2 linked regions of the Krasilnikovia cinnamomea genome follow. Each later gene encodes a partner of the first gene's protein in a complex. Links are inferred from orthologs where the notes say so. Each region holds a gene or a part of one and is shown on either strand. Other genes may lie near its edges.

Region 1 (9,301 bases):
CAGCGCGACCGGGCCGACCCCGCCCGGCCCGGCCGGGGCCCGGTCCAGGAACAGCCCCTCGACCCCGTCGCCGCGCCAGGCGTCCACCGCGGCCAGCACGTCGGCCAGCGACCGGCTGCCCCAGTCCAGGTCGATGCGGCCCAGCACCTGGTGGGCGGTGCCCCGTTCGCCGGGCCGTTCCTGCACGAGCCAGGTCTCGGCGTCCAGTTCGAGCTCGGGCGACGGGTGCGCGTACGGGGGGAAGAGGGTCTTCACGGGCATCCTCCGGTTCTCGGGCGGCGGTCCGGATTGGCGGTCCGGGGCTGGGTTGTGCTGGTGAAACTCGGTCACCGCTGTTCGCGGGCCAGCCAGCGCAGCGTGGCGGGCCGGGCGGTACGCGGGGCGGGCACCGCGAGGGCCAGCTCGAAGACGGGGGCGGGTGGCGGCGCCGCCAGGTCGGTGTAGAGCGCGTCGTAGGCCCGCACCACGCGGTCGGTGGTGAAGCAGGCCAGCGCGCGGCGCCGGGCGGCGTCCCCGAGCGCCCGGCGCCGCGCCGGTTCGCGCAGCAGCGCGACGCAGGCCTCGGCCAGCGCCGCCGGGTCGTCGGCGGGCACGAGGACGCCCGCGTCGCCGAGCGTCTCGGCGACGGGTCCGACGTCGACGCCGACCACGGCGCGGCCGGACATCATGGCCTCGATCAACGTGTACGGCGGGTCGGCCGGGCCGGGCAGGTGCACGACGACGTGACCCGCCGCGTACCGGTCGCGCGGGTCGGCGGGCAGCGGGTGCAGGCGTACGGCGCGGCCGAGCCCGCTGCGTTCGATCCGTTCGGCGCAGTGGTCCTCGTGCGCGCCGGTCACCCCGACCAGGTGCAGCACCGTGCCGGGCACCGCGGCCACCACCGCGGCGTACCCGTCGAGCAGCGGGACGATCCCGCTGTCCGGACCGCCCGTCCCGGCCCAGACCAGCGCGGGTTCGGTGTCCGGCTCCGGGGCGGCCGGGAAGTCCATGGGGTCCACCCCCGCCGGGACGGGTACGAGCCGGGTGGGGCTGGCCCCGTGCCGCAACGCCCACCCGTGGTGGTACGCGCTCAGCGGCGCGATGAGCCCCGCCTCGGCGTACCCGGTGCGGGCCACGGCGTGGCGGAACCGGCGCAGCACGGTGCGGACCGTGGGGGAGAGCCGTTCCTCGGTGGGCCGCAGCCGTCCCATCACCGCCCGCGCCTCGGTGAGCAGCATCGGGGTGCCGGTGCGCCAGCGCGCGGCGAGCGCGGCCAGCAGCGGGGTGGTGCCGCCGACGCAGTGCACGAGGTCGACCTCGGGCGCCGCCACCCCGAGGGGGCGGGCGGCGTGCCGCAGCAGCGTCGCGGCGGTACGGGCGTCGCGCAGGCTGAGGCGGGGCAACGGGAGCCGGTCCGTGCCGGGCGGGCCGGAGCGTTCGGCCTTCCACGCGTCGAGCAGGGCCTCGGCCAGGGACACCCCGCCGAGCGGGTCGTCGGCGGGGCCCTCGGGGTCGGCGTCGACGTGCCGGACCAGGCGGCGCAGCCCGTCGGCGAAGAGGGGGTCGGCGTGGCCGGGTTCGCCCATCAGGCCGCGGCAGAGCAGCACGGCCGCGACGCCGTCGCCGTCACCGCGGCGGGGTTCGCCCCGGCCGAGGACGACGGCGCGGGCGGAGGCCACGTTGCCGGGCAGCGGGTACGCGGGTGCTCCCGGCGGCTCCCGGTCGGTGATCGTCAGCAGCTCGAAGGTGCGCTGGCTCAGGCCCTCGACGAGGCCGCGGCACCATCCGCCGAGCGCGTCACGCCGGTACGGGTACCCGCCCCCGGTGAGCAGACAGATGCGCATGCCCGGCTCAGCACCGTGGGCGCGACGGGGGCGATATCACGAAGGACAGAACGACACAGCGCCGAAAAGTAACGGGACTTTGTCGCTAAGACGACCAGATTGCGGACTCTTTGTGCGTTTTGGGACGATTCCGTCCTAGGAATGCCACCCTGCCCGGCGCTGAGCGGATGCCGGGGAGTCAGAAGCCGGGTGCCCCGCCACTGGCACCCGGCGCTGGAGGCGGCAACGGCCATCGGGGGCCGCACCCGCCCGGGGGGTCGCGGTGGCCTCGATCCTCGAAGATCGAAACACTTCGACCCCGGTGACGGTAAGCAATCGGGGCGCCGAGCGGCAAACCGCCTAAGAAAGGTTTTAAGTCCCGCTAATGGGTGGCCGGCGTGGCGTGATTCACTCTGTTCATGTGCGGTGCCACGCAGCCCACGGCTTGACGCAGCGTGGGGATCGGCGGACTATAGGACCTGTCGCCAGTCGCGCCCGCTTGTGCCCAGTTGTGTACTGGGCGTGAGGGATCTGCACCTTACAGCAAGTTCAATGAGGTGCAGGATACTGCGCTCACGCGTGCCCGTGAGTGTAGGTGCGTTTTTCGCTGGGCGCGCGTATGGCCGGCTTTCCGGCAGCGCTTGAATAGAGACGCAGCGTCTCACTAGGAGTCCAACATGGCGAAGGCCCTCTACGGCCACGTAGGTGCGGCGCCCGACCGGCGCCTGCTCGACGAGGTCACCCGACTGCGTTCCAGGGTGCAGGCTCTGGAGTTCGAGGTCACCCGCCTCCGGGCGGAGAATGACCGGCTCGCGGCGGCAGCCGCCGAGGCGGACGACATTCTGCGGCTGACCGAGCCGGCGCTGACCTGAGCTTCACCCCGGGCGCCGCGAACCGGCGCTTCACATCCCCTCGCACTACAAACGCATATCGCAGCAGCGCGCCTCCACCCCGTGGCGGCGCGCATTCTTTTTCGGGTGCCACGCCGCCCGGTGCACCCGCTTGATGCCCGGTGCGCCGGGGTTCATGCCGTGTTCTCCTCCGGTTTTCGCCCGGCTCCCGGGCGCTGAGCGCGGCGAATGCGTACCCACCTGCCACGCCGGGTACCCTGCAGCGGAGCAGCCTGCACCGCCGACCCTCGGAGATCCGTGCACCTCAAGAGCCTGACGGTCAAGGGCTTCAAGTCCTTCGCCTCCGCGACGACGTTGCGGCTGGAGCCGGGCATCACCTGCGTGGTGGGCCCCAACGGCTCCGGCAAGTCCAACGTCGTCGACGCCATCGCCTGGGTCCTCGGCGAGCAGGGCGCCAAGGCACTGCGCGGCGGCAAGATGGAGGACGTCATCTTCGCCGGTACCGCCGGGCGCGCCCCGCTCGGCCGGGCCGAGGTGACCCTCACGATCGACAACGGCGACGGCGCCCTGCCCATCGACTACACCGAGGTGTCGATCACCCGCCGGATGTTCCGCTCCGGCGAGAGCGAGTACGAGATCAACGGCAGCCAGTGCCGGCTGCTCGACATCCAGGAGCTGCTCAGCGACTCCGGCATCGGCCGGGAGATGCACATCATCGTCGGCCAGGGCCGCCTCGACGCGATGCTGCACGCCAAGCCGGAGGACCGCCGCGCCTTCATCGAGGAGGCGGCCGGGGTCCTCAAGCACCGCAAGCGCAAAGAGAAGGCGCTGCGCAAGCTCGACGCGATGCAGACCAACCTGAACCGGCTCACCGACCTCACCGCCGAGCTGCGCCGCCAGCTCAAGCCGCTGGGCCGGCAGGCCGAGGTGGCCCGGCGTGCCGCCGGCATCCAGTCCGACCTGCGCGACGCCCGGCTGCGGCTGCTGGCCGACGACCTGCACACGCTGCGGACCACCCTGGACAAGGAGATCGCGGACGAGTCGGCGATGCGCGAGCGCCGCCAGCAGGTCGAGGACGAGAACCACGAGGTGCAGCGCTGGCTGGCCGACCTGGAGGCCGCGCACGCCGAGGACGCCCCGCTGCTGGCCGCCGCCCAGGACACCTGGTACAAGCTGTCCGCCCTGCAGGAGCGGTTCCGCTCCACCGAGCAGCTGGCCAGCGAGCGGATGCGTCACCTCAGCGCCACCGCCGACGAGGAACGGCCCGGCCGCGACCCGGAGCAGCTCGTCGCCGAGGCGGAGCGGGTCCGCGAGCAGGAGCAGGAGCTGCGCGACGCGCTGACCGAGGACCAGATGCGGCTGGCCGAGGCTATCGAGCACCGCCAGGAGCTGGAGCGGCAGCTGCACGCCGCCGAGGGCGCGCTGCGTACCGCCGCCAAGGCCATCGCGGACCGGCGCGAAGGGCTGGCCAAACTCACCGGCCAGGTCAACGCGGCCCGGGCCCGCACCGAGGGCGCGGCCGAGGAGATCGAACGCCTCGCCGCCGCGCACACCGACGCCTTCGGCCGGGCGCAGGCCGCCCAGGCGGAGGTCGACGCGGTCGCGGCCGAGTCCACCGAGGCGGACCGCGACAACGCCGACCTCGACGCCCGGCACGCCGAGGCCGTCGCCGCGCACGACCGGGCCGCCGCCGTGGCCAAGGAGCTGTCCGACGCCGAGCGCGCCGCCGAGAAGGACGCCGCCAGCTGGAAGGCCCGGGAGGAGGCGCTCGCCCTCGGCCTGCAGCGCAAGGACGGCGCCGGGGCGCTGCTCGGCAAGGCCGCCGAGGTGCCCGGCCTGCTCGGCAGCCTGGCGTCCATGCTGACCGTCGCCCCCGGCCACGAGGCCGCGCTGGCCGCCGCGCTGGGCGGGCTCGCCGACGCGGTCGCCCTCACCGGCATCGACGAGGCCGTCGAGGCCATGCGTACGCTCAAAATCGCCGACGCGGGCCGGGCCTCGCTCGTGGTCGCCGGGCCCGCCGCGCCCGGGATGCAGGGTTCTCTGGACGCGCTGCGGCCCGCGCTGCCGGACGGCGCGGTCTGGGCCCCCGACGTGATCGGCTGCCCCGACGCGATCCGGCCCGCGCTGCACCGGGCGCTGCGCGACGTCGTTCTCGTGCCGGACCTCGCCGCCGCGACGGCCCTGGTCGCCGGCAACGCCGAGTTCCGCGCGGTCACCCCAGACGGCGACGTCCTCGGCGCCTACGCCGCGGCCGGTGGCTCCGGCAAGCAGACCAGCTACCTGGAGGTGCAGGCCGCCGTCGACGAGGCCCGGGCCAGCCGGGAAGTCGCCGAGCAGGCCATCGGTGAGCTGGCCGAACGCCTCGCCGAGGCCCGCGCCGAAGTAGCGGAGCGCAAGCAGGCGGTCGATGTCGCGGCCGCCGCCAAGCGCGCCGCCGAGGGCGAGCGCAACGCCGCCGCCCGCCGCCTCGCCGAGCTGGGCGCCGCCGCCCGCTCCGCGCAGGCCGAGACGGAACGGCTCGGCGCCGCCCGGAGCAAGGCCGAGGCCGCCCGCGACGGGGACCTGACCCGCCTCGCCGAGCTGGAGGAGCGGCTGAGGCTGGCCGAGGCGACCCCGATCGACGAGGAACCCTCCACCGAGGACCGCGACCAGCTCGCCGCCCTGGTGCCCCAGGCCCGGCAGAACGAGATGGAGGTACGCCTGGCCGTGCGTACCGCCGAGGAGCGGGTCGCCTCCATCGCGGGCCGCGCCGACTCGCTGCTGCGCCAGGCCACCGCCGAACGCCAGGCCCGGGAACGCGCTGCCGCCCGCCGCGCCGCCCGGGCCCGTGGCGCCCAGATCGCCCGCGCGGTCGCCATGGGCGCCGCCGAGGCCCTGCAACGCGTCGCGGTGTCCCTGGCCGCCGCCGTGGAGACCCGCGACGAGCTGGCCCGCGCCCGCACCGCCCGCGAGGCGGAGCTGCAGGAGGTACGCGCCACCGCGAAGCGCCTGCTGGCGGAGCTGGAGCGGCTCACCAACGAGGTGCACCGCGACGAGGTCGCCCGCGCCGAACAGCGGCTGCGCATCGAGCAGCTGGAGGCGAAGGCCGCCGAGGACTTCTCCCTCGACGTCGACACTTTGATCGGCGAGTACGGCCCCGACCAGTGGGTGCCGCCCACCCAGGCCGAGGTGACCGCCGCCGAGGCGGCCGGGGAGCCGGAGCCCTCGCCGGTGCCGTACCACCGGCCGACCCAGGAGAAGCGCGCCAACAAGGCCGAACGCGACCTGGCCCTGCTCGGCAAGGTGAACCCGCTGGCCCTGGAGGAGTTCGCGGCGCTGGAGGAGCGCTTCAAGTTCCTCTCCGACCAGCTCGAGGACCTCAAGGAAACCCGCAAGGACCTGCTCACGGTCGTCAAGGACGTCGACGACCGGATCCTGGAGGTGTTCACCTCCGCGTTCGAGGACACCGCCCGGGAGTTTCAGACGGTCTTCCAGGTGCTGTTCCCCGGCGGCGAGGGGCGCCTCGTGCTCACCGACCCGGAGGACATGCTCACCACCGGCGTCGAGGTCGAGGCCCGCCCGCCTGGCAAGAAGATCAAGCGGCTGTCGCTGCTGTCCGGCGGCGAACGCTCGCTGACCGCCGTGGCCATGCTCTGTGCCATCTTCCGGGCCCGGCCCAGCCCCTTCTACATCATGGACGAGGTCGAGGCGGCCCTCGACGACGTCAACCTGGGCCGCCTGATCACCCTCTTCCACCAGCTGCGGGAGAAGAGCCAACTGCTCATCATCACCCACCAGAAACGCACCATGGAGGTCGCCGACGCCCTGTACGGCGTCACCATGCGCGCCGGGGTGACCCAGGTAATCAGCCAGCGGCTCAACCACCCGGCCGAGGACTGAGGCCGCGCGGCTCCCCGGCCGCGCCGGCCGTCCCGGGCCCTCGATAGGCTGACGATCATGCGTCGCCAACCCGCCAAGGCCCTGCTCATCGACCTCGACGGTGTGCTGCGCCGCTGGGACCCGGCCGTGCCGGCCGCGGTGGAGCAGAAGTACGGCCTGAGCTCCGGCGCGCTGATGAGCACCGCGTTCACCTGGGACCTGCTGCGCCCCGCGGTGGCCGGGGAACTGACCGACGCGGAGTGGATGAGCCTCGTGGCCGACCGGCTGCCGCTGAGCGCCCAGGACGCGCGCGCCGCGGTCGCCGAGTGGCAGACGCACCGGGGCACGGTCGACCCCGAGGTGCTGGCGTTCGTCCGGGAGGCGCGGGCCGCCGGGCGGCCGGTGGGCATCGCCACCAACGCCACCGACCGGCTCCGCGACGACCTGGCCGCGCTCGGTCTCGCCGACGAGGTGGATCTGGTCGTGAGCTCCTGGGAACTACGCATCCACAAGCCCGCCCCGGAGTACTTCGCCCGCGCGGCCGCCGCCGTCGGGCTCGAGCCGCAGTGGATCCTGTTCGTGGACGACGACGACCGGACGATCCGTGGCGCCCGGGCGGCGAAGCTGCTGGCGTACCGGTGGTCCGGGCCGGACGGGCTGCCGTACCTGCGTGGGGCGCTCGGACTGCCTTGACATCCTCGCCGCCCTAAGGGACGGCGATTCCAGCCACGCTGCGCGTGGCACGCGCGGCGTTCTGGTGGGTTACCGCTTCACTGCGCGGTGCCGGTACAAGTCCTGGTCTTACCTGCGCTCGACGGTCGTTGAAGTCCGCCTGTCCGGCGGCCTTGATGTTGATGGCGGCGTTGAGGTCCCGGTCTTGATGACTGCCGCACGGGCAGTGCCACGCCCGGACGTCGAGTGGCATTTTCTCGTTGATCCGGCCGCAGTCGGAACACATCCGGGTGGACGGGAAGTACCGGTCCACCCGGGCGAACGTGCGCCCGTACCGCTGAGCTTTGTACTGCAGCATGGTGGTGAAGCTGGCCCACCCGGCGTCGTGGACGCTCTTGGCGAGCCGGGTCCGGCCGAGTCCGGCTACGGCAAGGTCCTCGACGTACACCGCTTGGTTGTCGCGGATGATCGCCGTGGAGAGCTTGTGCTGCCAGTCCCGCCGGGTGTCGGCCACTCGGGCGTGTGCCCTGGCGACCTTCATGACGGCTTTCCTGCGACGGTTGCTGCCCTTCTCCTTGCGAGACAGGTCCTGCTGCAACCGCTTGAGTTTGCGGGCCGCGCGGCGCAGGAACTTCGGCGCAGTCACCGTTGCGCCGTCGGACATGACCGCAAAGTGCATCAGGCCCAGATCGATGCCGACCTCGGACTCGACCGGCGGCAGTGTCTCGTTCTCGGTCGTGGTGACGACGAACGAGGCGAAATATCGATCGGCCGCGTCCTTGATCACGGTGACTGAGGTGGCCTCGGACGGCAGGTCACGCGACCAGCGGACCGGCACGTCGCCGATCTTCGGCAGTCGCAGGCGGCCGTTGTCGAGAACCTTGAACCGGGAATTCCTGGTGAACCGGATGGCCTGCCGGTTGTCCTTGCGGGACCGGTACCGGGGCGGGGCGACCTTGCGGCCCTTGCGCTTGCCGGTGACCGAGGCGAAGTAGTTGCGGTACGCCGTGTTCAAGTCTGCCAGGGCCTGCTGCAACACCACGGCTGACACCTCGCAGAGCCAGGCCCGTTCCTCGGTGTCCTTGGCCTGCGTGATGACCCGCTTCGACAGGTCGCCGTCGGAGATGTACTTCTCGCCCGCCTCGCGGGCCTGCTGACGCAGCCGCAGCCCGTCGTTGAAAACCACCCGGGCACACCCGAACGCCTGCGCCAGCGCGGTGCGCTGGGCGGCGTCCGGGTAAACCCGGTAGCGGTAACGGAGCTGCACGATCCTCAATGTCTCATTGTTGAGTCTATGGCTGAGGTTCAACGCATCTGCACAGGCAGGCACCAGGTGTTCGCCGATCGGCACTTGACCGGCATGGAGGCGATCATGCGTGACATCTGCGCCGACTTCGAGGCCGAGCTGGTCGAGTTCAACGGCGAGAACAACCACGTGCACCTGCTGGTCAACTTCCCGCCTAAGGTGGCCGTGGCCCGGCTGGTCAACTGCCTCAAGGGGGTATCTTTGCGGCGGCTGCGGCAGGAGTTCCCCGACCTGGTGCGCCACTACTACCGGCGTACAAAACTCTGGTCGGCTCGTACTTCGCAGGCTCCGTCGGCGGCGCACTCCTGACCGTCATCAACTAGTACATTGAGCAACAGAACCGCCCTGGATAGGGCACCGCTCGGCCCTGGCGGCTCTCCCAGCGCAGGCCTTCACCCCCGGCCACAAGGCCGAAGCACTGCCCCGCACTCCGGTAGCCGACGCAACCGGTATGCCCGCTCAGGCGTCAAGAGGGCATGGCAGGGAAAAAGATCTTTCCTGATGCAACCGTCCTCCGGGCCCGGGCGTCACGTACTCGATGCCGGGAGAGCAACACCGGGCGGACGGGTCAGAGCAGGAGAGGCGATCGATGCGGGATGCCGACGAGTTCGACGCCTTCTACGCGGCGTCGTCGCGGCGGGTACTGGGTCAGGTGTACGCCATGACCGGCAACCGGGCCGAGGCCGAGGACGCCGTGGCGGAGGCGTACCTGAAGGCGTGGGACCGGTGGGCCACGGTGCGGGACTGCGACAGCCCCGAGGCGTGGGTGCGCCGCGTCGCCTCCCGCAACGCGGTCAGCGCCTTCCGCAAGG
Region 2 (8,040 bases), 1.0 Mb from region 1 along the record:
ACCCGGACGACCGTGGTCGCCGCCCGGACGTGGTCATCACCGAGGTGGGCGGCACCGTGGGCGACATGGAGTCGCTGCCGTTCCTGGAGGCGATCCGCCAGGTGCGCCACGAGATCGGCCGGGACCGGGTCTTCTACCTGCACGTGTCGCTGGTGCCGTACCTGGCGCCGTCGGGCGAGCTGAAGACCAAGCCGACCCAGCACTCGGTCGCCGCGCTGCGCAACATCGGTATCCAGCCGGACGCGCTGGTGTGCCGCAGTGACCGGGAGATCCCGGAGAAGCTGCGGCACAAGCTGTCGCTGTACTGCGACGTCGACCGCGAGGCCGTGGTGGCGGCCCCGGACGCGCCGAGCATCTACGACATCCCGAAGGTTCTGCACCGCGCGGGCCTGGACGCGTACGTGGTGCGCCGGCTCGGCCTGTCCTTCCGGGACGTGGACTGGTCCACCTGGGACGACCTGCTGCAGCGGGTGCACCACCCGCGCCGCACGATCACGGTGGCGCTGGTCGGCAAGTACATCGACCTGCCGGACGCGTACCTGTCGGTGAGCGAGGCGATCCGCGCGGCCGGTTTCGCCAACCAGGCCCGGGTCAACATCCGCTGGGTGCCCAGCGACGACTGCGAGACCCCGGCCGGGGCGGCGCTGGCCCTCAAGGGGGTGGACGGCATCGTCATCCCGGGCGGCTTCGGCGTCCGCGGCATCGAAGGCAAGATCAACACTTCCCGGTACGCCCGGGAGAACCGCATCCCGGTGCTCGGGCTGTGCCTGGGCCTGCAGTGCATGACGATCGACGCGGCGCGGAACCTGGCCGGTCTGACCGGGGCGAACTCGCTGGAGTTCGCCGAGCAGGCGCAGCACCCCGTGATCTCCACGATGGCCGATCAGGAGGACATCGTCGCGGGCAAGGGCGACATGGGCGGCACGATGCGGCTGGGCGCGTACCCGGCGGCGCTGGCGCCGGGCTCGATCGTCGCGCAGGCCTACGGCAGCACCGAGATCTCCGAGCGCCACCGCCACCGGTACGAGGTGAACAACTCCTACCGGGACAAGCTGGCCGCGTCCGGGCTGGTCTTCTCCGGCACCTCGCCGGACGGCCGGCTGGTCGAGTTCATCGAGCTGGACCGCGAGACCCACCCGTTCTTCGTGGCCACCCAGGCGCACCCGGAGCTGAAGAGCCGCCCGACCCGCCCGCACCCGCTGTTCACCGCGTTCGTGGCGGCCGCCGTCAGCTATGCGGCCGCCGACGAGCTGCCGGTGGAGCCGCTGGCCGACGAGGCGGTCGCCGCCTCGTGACCACGTTCAGCCACGAGACCCGCTCCCGTACCCAGCGTTACGCCGGCCCGATCTTCTCGGTCTTCACCGACGAGGTGACGATGCCGGGCGGCCGTGCCGCCGCCCGCGACGTCACGGAGAACCCGGGCGCGGTCGGCGTCGTCGCCCTCGACGACGCCGACCGGGTCGTGCTGATCAAGCAGTACCGGCATCCGGTGCGCCGCAAGCTGTGGGAGCTGCCCGCCGGGCTGCGCGACGTGGCCGGTGAGGATCTGGCCCTGACCGCGCTGCGGGAGCTGGCCGAGGAGGCGGACCTGGTCGCGGGCCGCCTGGACCTGCTGGTCGACCTGCACACCTCGCCGGGCTTCAGCAACGAGACGATCCGGCTGTTCCTGGCGCGTGACCTGTCCCCGGTGCCCGAGGACGGGCGGCATGTGCGCACCGACGAGGAGGCCGACCTGGAGATCGTCCGCGTCGACCTGGACGAGGCGGTCGCGATGATCCTGCGCGGCGAGATCACGAACGCGTCGGCGGTCGGCGGGGTGCTGGCGGCGTCCGCCGCCCGCGCCGCCGGATGGACGACCCTGCGGCCCGCGGACACCCCGGCCATCTGAGTACGGCGACGCCCGCCGGCCCCATGAGACGCCGGTACGCCGACCGGGTTCGGGCAGGGCCTCACGGATCGGTGGCACGCGTCTCCTCGTGACGTGCGGTGACGTCCCGGGCCGCGGTCGGCCTTCCACTGAATGGGACGGTAGTCTCCGAGTGAGCCCCGTTCGGGTATAGGACCGAACGGACCCGGGACGTCACTCAGCGTTGAGGAAAGGACGGTGTCGGCTCGTGAAGGTCGGCATTCCCACCGAAGTCAAGAACAACGAGTTCCGGGTGGCGATCACCCCGGCTGGCGTGTTCGAGTTCACCCGCGCCGGACACGAGGTGTTCATACAGGCCGGAGCCGGGAACGGCTCCTCGATCACCGACGCCGACTTCGTGGCCGCGGGCGCCACGATCCTCGCCACCGCGGACGACGTCTGGGGCACCGCGGATCTGGTGCTCAAGGTCAAGGAGCCCATCGCCGAGGAGTACGGCCGGATGCGCGAGGGCCAGGTGCTCTTCACCTACCTGCACCTGGCCGCCAGCAAGGAGTGCACCGACGCGCTCATCGACCGCAAGGTCACCGGCATCGCGTACGAGACGGTCGAGATGCCGGACCGCTCGCTGCCCCTGCTGGCCCCGATGAGCGAGGTCGCGGGCCGGCTCGCCCCCATGGCCGGGGCGTACCACCTGATGCGTTCCGGCGGCGGGCGCGGCGTGCTCATGGGCGGCGTGCCCGGGGTCTACTCGGCCAAGACCGTGGTCATCGGCGCCGGCGTCTCGGGCCAGAACGCCGCCGCCATCGCGCTGGGCATGCAATCCGAGGTGCTGGTGCTCGACAAGAACATCGCCCGGCTGCGCGCCCTCGACGCCGACTACCGGGGCCACCTGCAGACCGTGGCCAGCAACGCGTACGAGATCGAGAAGGCCGTCCTCGACGCCGACCTGGTCGTCGGCGCGGTGCTCGTGCCCGGCGCCAAGGCCCCGACCCTGATCTCGAACGAGCTGGTGTCCCGGATGAAGCCCGGCAGCGTGCTCGTCGACATCTCCATCGACCAGGGCGGCTGCTTCGAGGACTCGCGGCCCACCACGCACGCCGACCCGGTCTACCGGGTGCACAACTCGATGTTCTACTGCGTCGCCAACATGCCCGGCGCGGTGCCGCACACCAGCACGTACGCGCTGACCAACGTCACCCTGCCGTACGCGCTGGAGCTGGCGAACCGGGGCTGGCGCGACGCGGTGCAGGCCGACCCGGCGCTGGCCCTGGGGGTCAACACCTACGGCGGGCACGTCGTGTACGGCCCGGTCGCCGACGCGCACGGCATGCAGGTGCTGGCGCTGTCCGAGGTGCTGCGCTGAGCCAGGATTCATCGGGCGAGGAACCGTCGGCCGCGCTGCGCCGGGTGGTGGGGACCTACCTCGACCACCTCACGGTGGAGCGCGGCCTGGCCGGCAACACGCTGGTCTCGTACCGGCGTGATCTCGACCGGTACCTGCGGACCCTGGCCGCGGCCGGGATCGCCGACCTGGCCGCCGTCGCCGAGGCCGACGTGGCCCGCCACCTCGCGCTGCTGCGCGAGGGCGGCGACGGCCATCCCGCCCTGTCGGCCGCGTCCGCGGCCCGCGCGGTCAGCGCGGTCCGTGGGCTGCACCGCTTCGCGGCCCGCGAGGGCGTCACCCCGAACGACGTCAGCCGCGAGGTGCGCCCACCCGCCCCGCCCAAGCGGCTGCCCAAGGCCCTCGACGTCGACCAGGTGGAACGCCTGCTGGCCGCGACCGGCGGCGACGACGGTCCGCTCGCCCTGCGCGACCGTGCGCTGCTGGAATTCCTGTACGGCACGGGCGCCCGGATCTCCGAGGCGGTCGGCGCGGACGTCGACGACCTCGATCTGGGCGAGCCCGGCGCGGCCGTGCTGCACGGCAAGGGCGGCCGGACCCGGGTCGTGCCGGTCGGCCGGTACGCGCGCGCCGCGCTCGACGCGTACCTCGTGCGCGGGCGGCCGACCCTGGTCGGCGCCGGGCGCGGCAGCCCCAAGGTCTTCCTCAACGCCCGCGGCGGGCCGCTGTCGCGGCAGAGCGCCTGGGCGATCCTGCGCCGCGCCGCCCAGCGTGCCGGGCTCGACACCGACGGGCCGCGCGCGGTCAGCCCGCACACGCTGCGGCATTCATACGCCACCCACCTGCTCGACGGCGGCGCCGACGTCCGTGTGGTGCAGGAACTGCTCGGCCACGCCTCGGTGACCACGACGCAGGTATACACGCTGGTCACGGTCGACCGGCTGCGCGAGGTGTACGCAACCGCGCACCCCCGCGCTCGTTGACCCTGGCATCCGACGGTGCGACACGCCGAATGTTCACCCTGGCCCGGCGCTGCGCGTGGCGTACAGTCGAGCATCGGCTGAGCCAACCCGCGGCGGAAAACAGAGATCAACCCCGGGACAAGGCGACGAGTCGAAAGGGGGCGACGGGACGACATGGCGGGCAACGGCGACCAGGCGGAGGCCTGGACCACGGCCCTGCGCGAGCAGCAGAGCTCCCTCGACCTCGGCGCGGATCTGGGCCCGGCCGATCCCACGGCGTACACGATGCGCCGCCCGATCCCCGAGCCCATGCCGACCGACCGGCACGGCCCGGCGCGGATCATCGCCCTGGCCAACCAGAAGGGCGGGGTCGGCAAGACCACCACCACGATCAACCTGGGTGCCGCCCTGGCCGAGTACGGCCGCAAGGTGCTGCTGGTCGACTTCGACCCGCAGGGCGCCTGCTCGGTCGGCCTCGGCGTCAACCCGCACAACCTCGACCTGAGCGTCTACAACCTGCTCATGCAGGACGACGTCACCACCGACGACGTCATCATCAAGACCGACGTGGCCGGCCTGCACCTGCTGCCCGCCAACATCGACCTGTCCGCGGCCGAGATCCAGCTGGTCAACGAGGTCGCCCGGGAGATGGCCCTGGCCCGGGCCCTGCGCAGCGTGCGCAAGGAGTACGACTTCATCCTCATCGACTGCCAGCCGTCGCTCGGCCTGCTGGCGATCAACGCGCTGACGGTGGCGCACGGGGTGCTCATCCCGCTGGAGTGCGAGTTCTTCAGCCTGCGCGGGGTCGCCCTGCTGCTGGACACCATCGACAAGGTGCGCGAGCGGCTCAACTTCGACCTCGAACTCGAAGGCATCCTGGCCACCATGTACGACAGCCGCACCACGCACTGCCGCCAGGTGCTGCAACGGGTCGTGGAGGCGTTCGGCGACAAGGTCTACCAGACCGTCATCACCAAGACGGTCAAGTTCCCGGAGTCGACGGTCGCGGGCGCGCCGATCACCACTCTGGACCCCGCGTCCTCGGGGGCGCGCAACTATCGCCAGCTCGCCCGCGAGGTGATCGCCGCGCAAGCCGAGCGGGACTGACCCGGTGCTGTTCGCCCTCGGCCAGCCCGTGGCCTTCGCGGGGCTGCTGCTCGCGTTCCTGCTCGGACTCCTGCTGCGCGCCCTCGCCATCCGGATCAGCGCGCGGGCCCTCGGCCTCACCGCCCCGCGCGAGCCGATCACCCCGCGCCCGCGCGAGGACATCGACCCGTTCGGCGCGGTCGCCGCGGCCGTCGCCGGGGCCGGCTGGGGCAAGGTCCTGGACGTGGACGAGGTGCCGCGCTTCCGGGGCCGTGGTCGCGCCGCGGCCGTCTTCGCCGTCGGGCCCGTCACGGTCCTGCTGGCCGCCCAGCTCGTCCTGCTCGCGTTCCGGCTCGTCTTCCCGGACGCCTTCTTCTACCTGGACTCGCTGAGCCCCGCCCAGGTGCTGCAGGGCAACTTCGACGCACCGTACGCCGAGCAGTTTGTGCTCTGCCTGGCGGTCGGGTTGCTGGCGTTCGGGCTCATGGCGCTCATTCCGATGCCCCCGCTGGACGGTTTCGGCCTGCTCTGGTCCGCGTACCGGCAGCCCGGTCAGGGCATGCAGGGGTACCGGCTGTGGTTCGAGCACAAGAACGTCGGCGTGATCATCCTGCTGGTCTGTTCCTTCTTCCCCCTGGGCGGCCCGTTCCTGCTGCTCCCGATCGACCTGGTCGGGACAGTGTTCCTGCGGCTCTGGTCCTAGCCGCTCTCCCGGATGTGGCGCGGACCGCCGCCCGGTCACCCAGTCACTCCACGCCGTGTCACGCGTTGGCATGATCAAGACGTGTTTCCCAGGGTGCGGGGGTCGGCAGGTGAGCCTTGACCAGGCTGTCGGGCCGGTGGTCTACGGTCAACGCGTGCCCGAGTCTCCCCCCACCGAGCCCACCGCGGCTGAGCCGGGCGGCTTCACGGTGCGGCTGGACAACTTCACCGGGCCGTTCGACCTGCTGCTGCAGCTCATCGGCAAGCACAAGCTGGACGTCACCGAGGTGGCGCTGCACCAGGTCACGGACGACTTCATCGCGTACATCCGGGCCATGGGCGACGACTGGGACCTCGACGAGGCCAGCGAGTTCCTGCTGGTGGCGGCCACCCTGCTCGACCTCAAGGCGGCCCGGCTGCTGCCCGCCGCCGAGGTCGAGGACGAGGAGGACCTGGCCCTGCTGGAGGCCCGCGACCTGCTGTTCGCCCGGCTGCTGCAGTACAAGGCGTTCAAGGAGGCCGCCGCCCACCTCGCCGAGCTCGAAGGCACCGGCGCCCGGCGCTGGCCCCGCGCCGTCTCCCTCGAGCCGCGCTACGCCGAGGCCCTGCCCGACCTGGTGCTCGGCATCGGCGCGCAGCGCCTGCTCAAGATGGCGATCAAGCAGTTCACCCCCAAACCCGGCCCGCCCGAGGTCTCGATCGCGCACATCCACCAGGTCCGGGTCAGCGTCCGGGAACACGCCAACCTGCTGCGCGAGCGACTGCGCCGGGCCGGCACCGCCACCTTCCGCCTGCTCGTCGCCGACTGCGACAACACCCTGGAGGTGGTCGCCCGCTTCCTGGCCCTGCTGGAGCTGTACCGCGAGGGCCTGGTCGAGTTCGAGCAGCCCGTCTCGCTGGACGAGCTCACCGTGCGCTGGACCGGCGGCGACGACGCCGATGCCGTGGAGCTCGACATCGACGACTACGAGGGCACCCCGCCCAAGCCCGACCCCGACCCGGCCGCAGCGCAGGAGACGTCATGACCGACGAGCGACCCGACTCTCTGGCCCAGCAGGCCGCCTCGTGGGTGCCTCCGTGGGAATGCCCGAACCGCCCGCCGGACCGCGCCTACCAGGAAGCCGCGCGTCTGGCCGACGAGCGGGAGCCGGACGGCGTCGATGAGCCCGAGGAGCCCACCGGAGCGGAGGGGTCTGGGGCCGCCGAGGTCGGTGACCTGAGCGGGCGGCCGGTGGCGGACGTGACCGACGACACTGGGTCCGGCGGGACGGACGAGCCGGGCGCCGCGGTCGCGGTCGCCGATGAGGCGGGGGAGCCCCTTCCCGATCTCGCCGATTCTTCAGACCTCGCTGAATCTGTCGATTCGACCGAGGCCGAGTGGGACGCGGACGCCGGGCCGGCAGGGGCCGCGTCTTGGGCCGAACGGGCGCCGGACGTGGATGGCGAGCAGGCATCGCCCGCCGCTGGAGGGGCGCTGGACGCGGACGCAGTGCAGGTAGGGCCCACCGCCGATGCCGAAGGGGTGCCGGACGCCGACATCGCGCAGGCGCCGCCCGCCGCGCGGGCCGACGACGTGCAGCCGGGGGCCGACGAGGCCGAGCGTGAGCCGATGGCGGACGCCGAGCTGCGTGCCGCCCTGGAGGCGATTCTGCTCGTCGTCGACGAACCGGTCGCCGAGCTGCAGCTCGCCCAGATCCTCGAAGAGCCCGCCGAGCGGGTCGCGGCCGCGCTGGAGGAGATCTCCGCGGGCTACACCGCGGCCGGTCACGGCTTCGACCTGCGCCGGGCGGCGGGTGGCTGGCGGCTCTACACCCGGCCCGAGTACGCCCGCTACGTCGAGCGGTTCGTGCTGGACGGGCAGTCCGTGCGGCTCACCCAGGCTGCCCTGGAAACACTCGCGGTAGTCGCGTACAAGCAGCCCGTAACCCGCTCGCGCATCTCCGCCATCCGCGGTGTGAACTGTGACGGCGTGATGCGTACCCTGGTGACCCGCGGCCTCATCGAGGAGTGCGGCACCGAGCGCGAAACCGGGGCGTTCCTGTACCGGACGACCGCCCTGTTCCTGGAGAAGCTCGGCCTCA

The links.
Region 2: the proteins of smc (region 1) and EV385_RS02960 are in contact, whole or in part, in a crystal structure (PDB 3ZGX), measured with the Bacillus subtilis proteins. The link is inferred for Krasilnikovia cinnamomea from one-to-one orthologs.

The regions. Positions count from the first base shown.
Region 1 is NZ_SHKY01000001.1:1,721,146-1,730,446, reverse strand. The notes cover bases 2,604-6,732. They hold smc (chromosome segregation protein SMC), read left to right. Parts: upstream 2,604-2,950; coding sequence 2,951-6,532; downstream 6,533-6,732. Other genes in these bases: EV385_RS07575 (HAD family hydrolase), read left to right, coding at 6,590-6,732; EV385_RS07585 (hypothetical protein), read left to right, coding at 2,604-2,674. Also shown: EV385_RS07595 (Spherulin-4), read right to left, coding at 1-255; EV385_RS07590 (DUF3492 domain-containing protein), read right to left, coding at 327-1,823; more of EV385_RS07585, read left to right, coding at 2,480-2,603; more of EV385_RS07575, read left to right, coding at 6,733-7,204; EV385_RS07570 (RNA-guided endonuclease InsQ/TnpB family protein), read right to left, coding at 7,218-8,450; tnpA (IS200/IS605 family transposase), read left to right, coding at 8,478-8,798; EV385_RS07560 (sigma-70 family RNA polymerase sigma factor), read left to right, coding at 9,079-9,301. UniProt on the Bacillus subtilis protein: Required for chromosome condensation and partitioning.
Region 2 is NZ_SHKY01000001.1:684,789-692,828, reverse strand. The notes cover bases 5,173-8,040. They hold EV385_RS02960 (segregation and condensation protein A), read left to right. Parts: upstream 5,173-6,096; coding sequence 6,097-6,984; downstream 6,985-8,040. Other genes in these bases: scpB (SMC-Scp complex subunit ScpB), read left to right, coding at 7,200-8,040; EV385_RS02965 (zinc metalloprotease), read left to right, coding at 5,283-5,960; EV385_RS02970 (ParA family protein), read left to right, coding at 5,173-5,278. Also shown: EV385_RS02990 (CTP synthase), read left to right, coding at 1-1,295; EV385_RS02985 (NUDIX domain-containing protein), read left to right, coding at 1,292-1,888; ald (alanine dehydrogenase), read left to right, coding at 2,115-3,230; EV385_RS02975 (site-specific tyrosine recombinase XerD), read left to right, coding at 3,227-4,192; more of EV385_RS02970, read left to right, coding at 4,346-5,172. UniProt on the Bacillus subtilis protein: Participates in chromosomal partition during cell division. May act via the formation of a condensin-like complex containing Smc and ScpB that pull DNA away from mid-cell into both cell halves.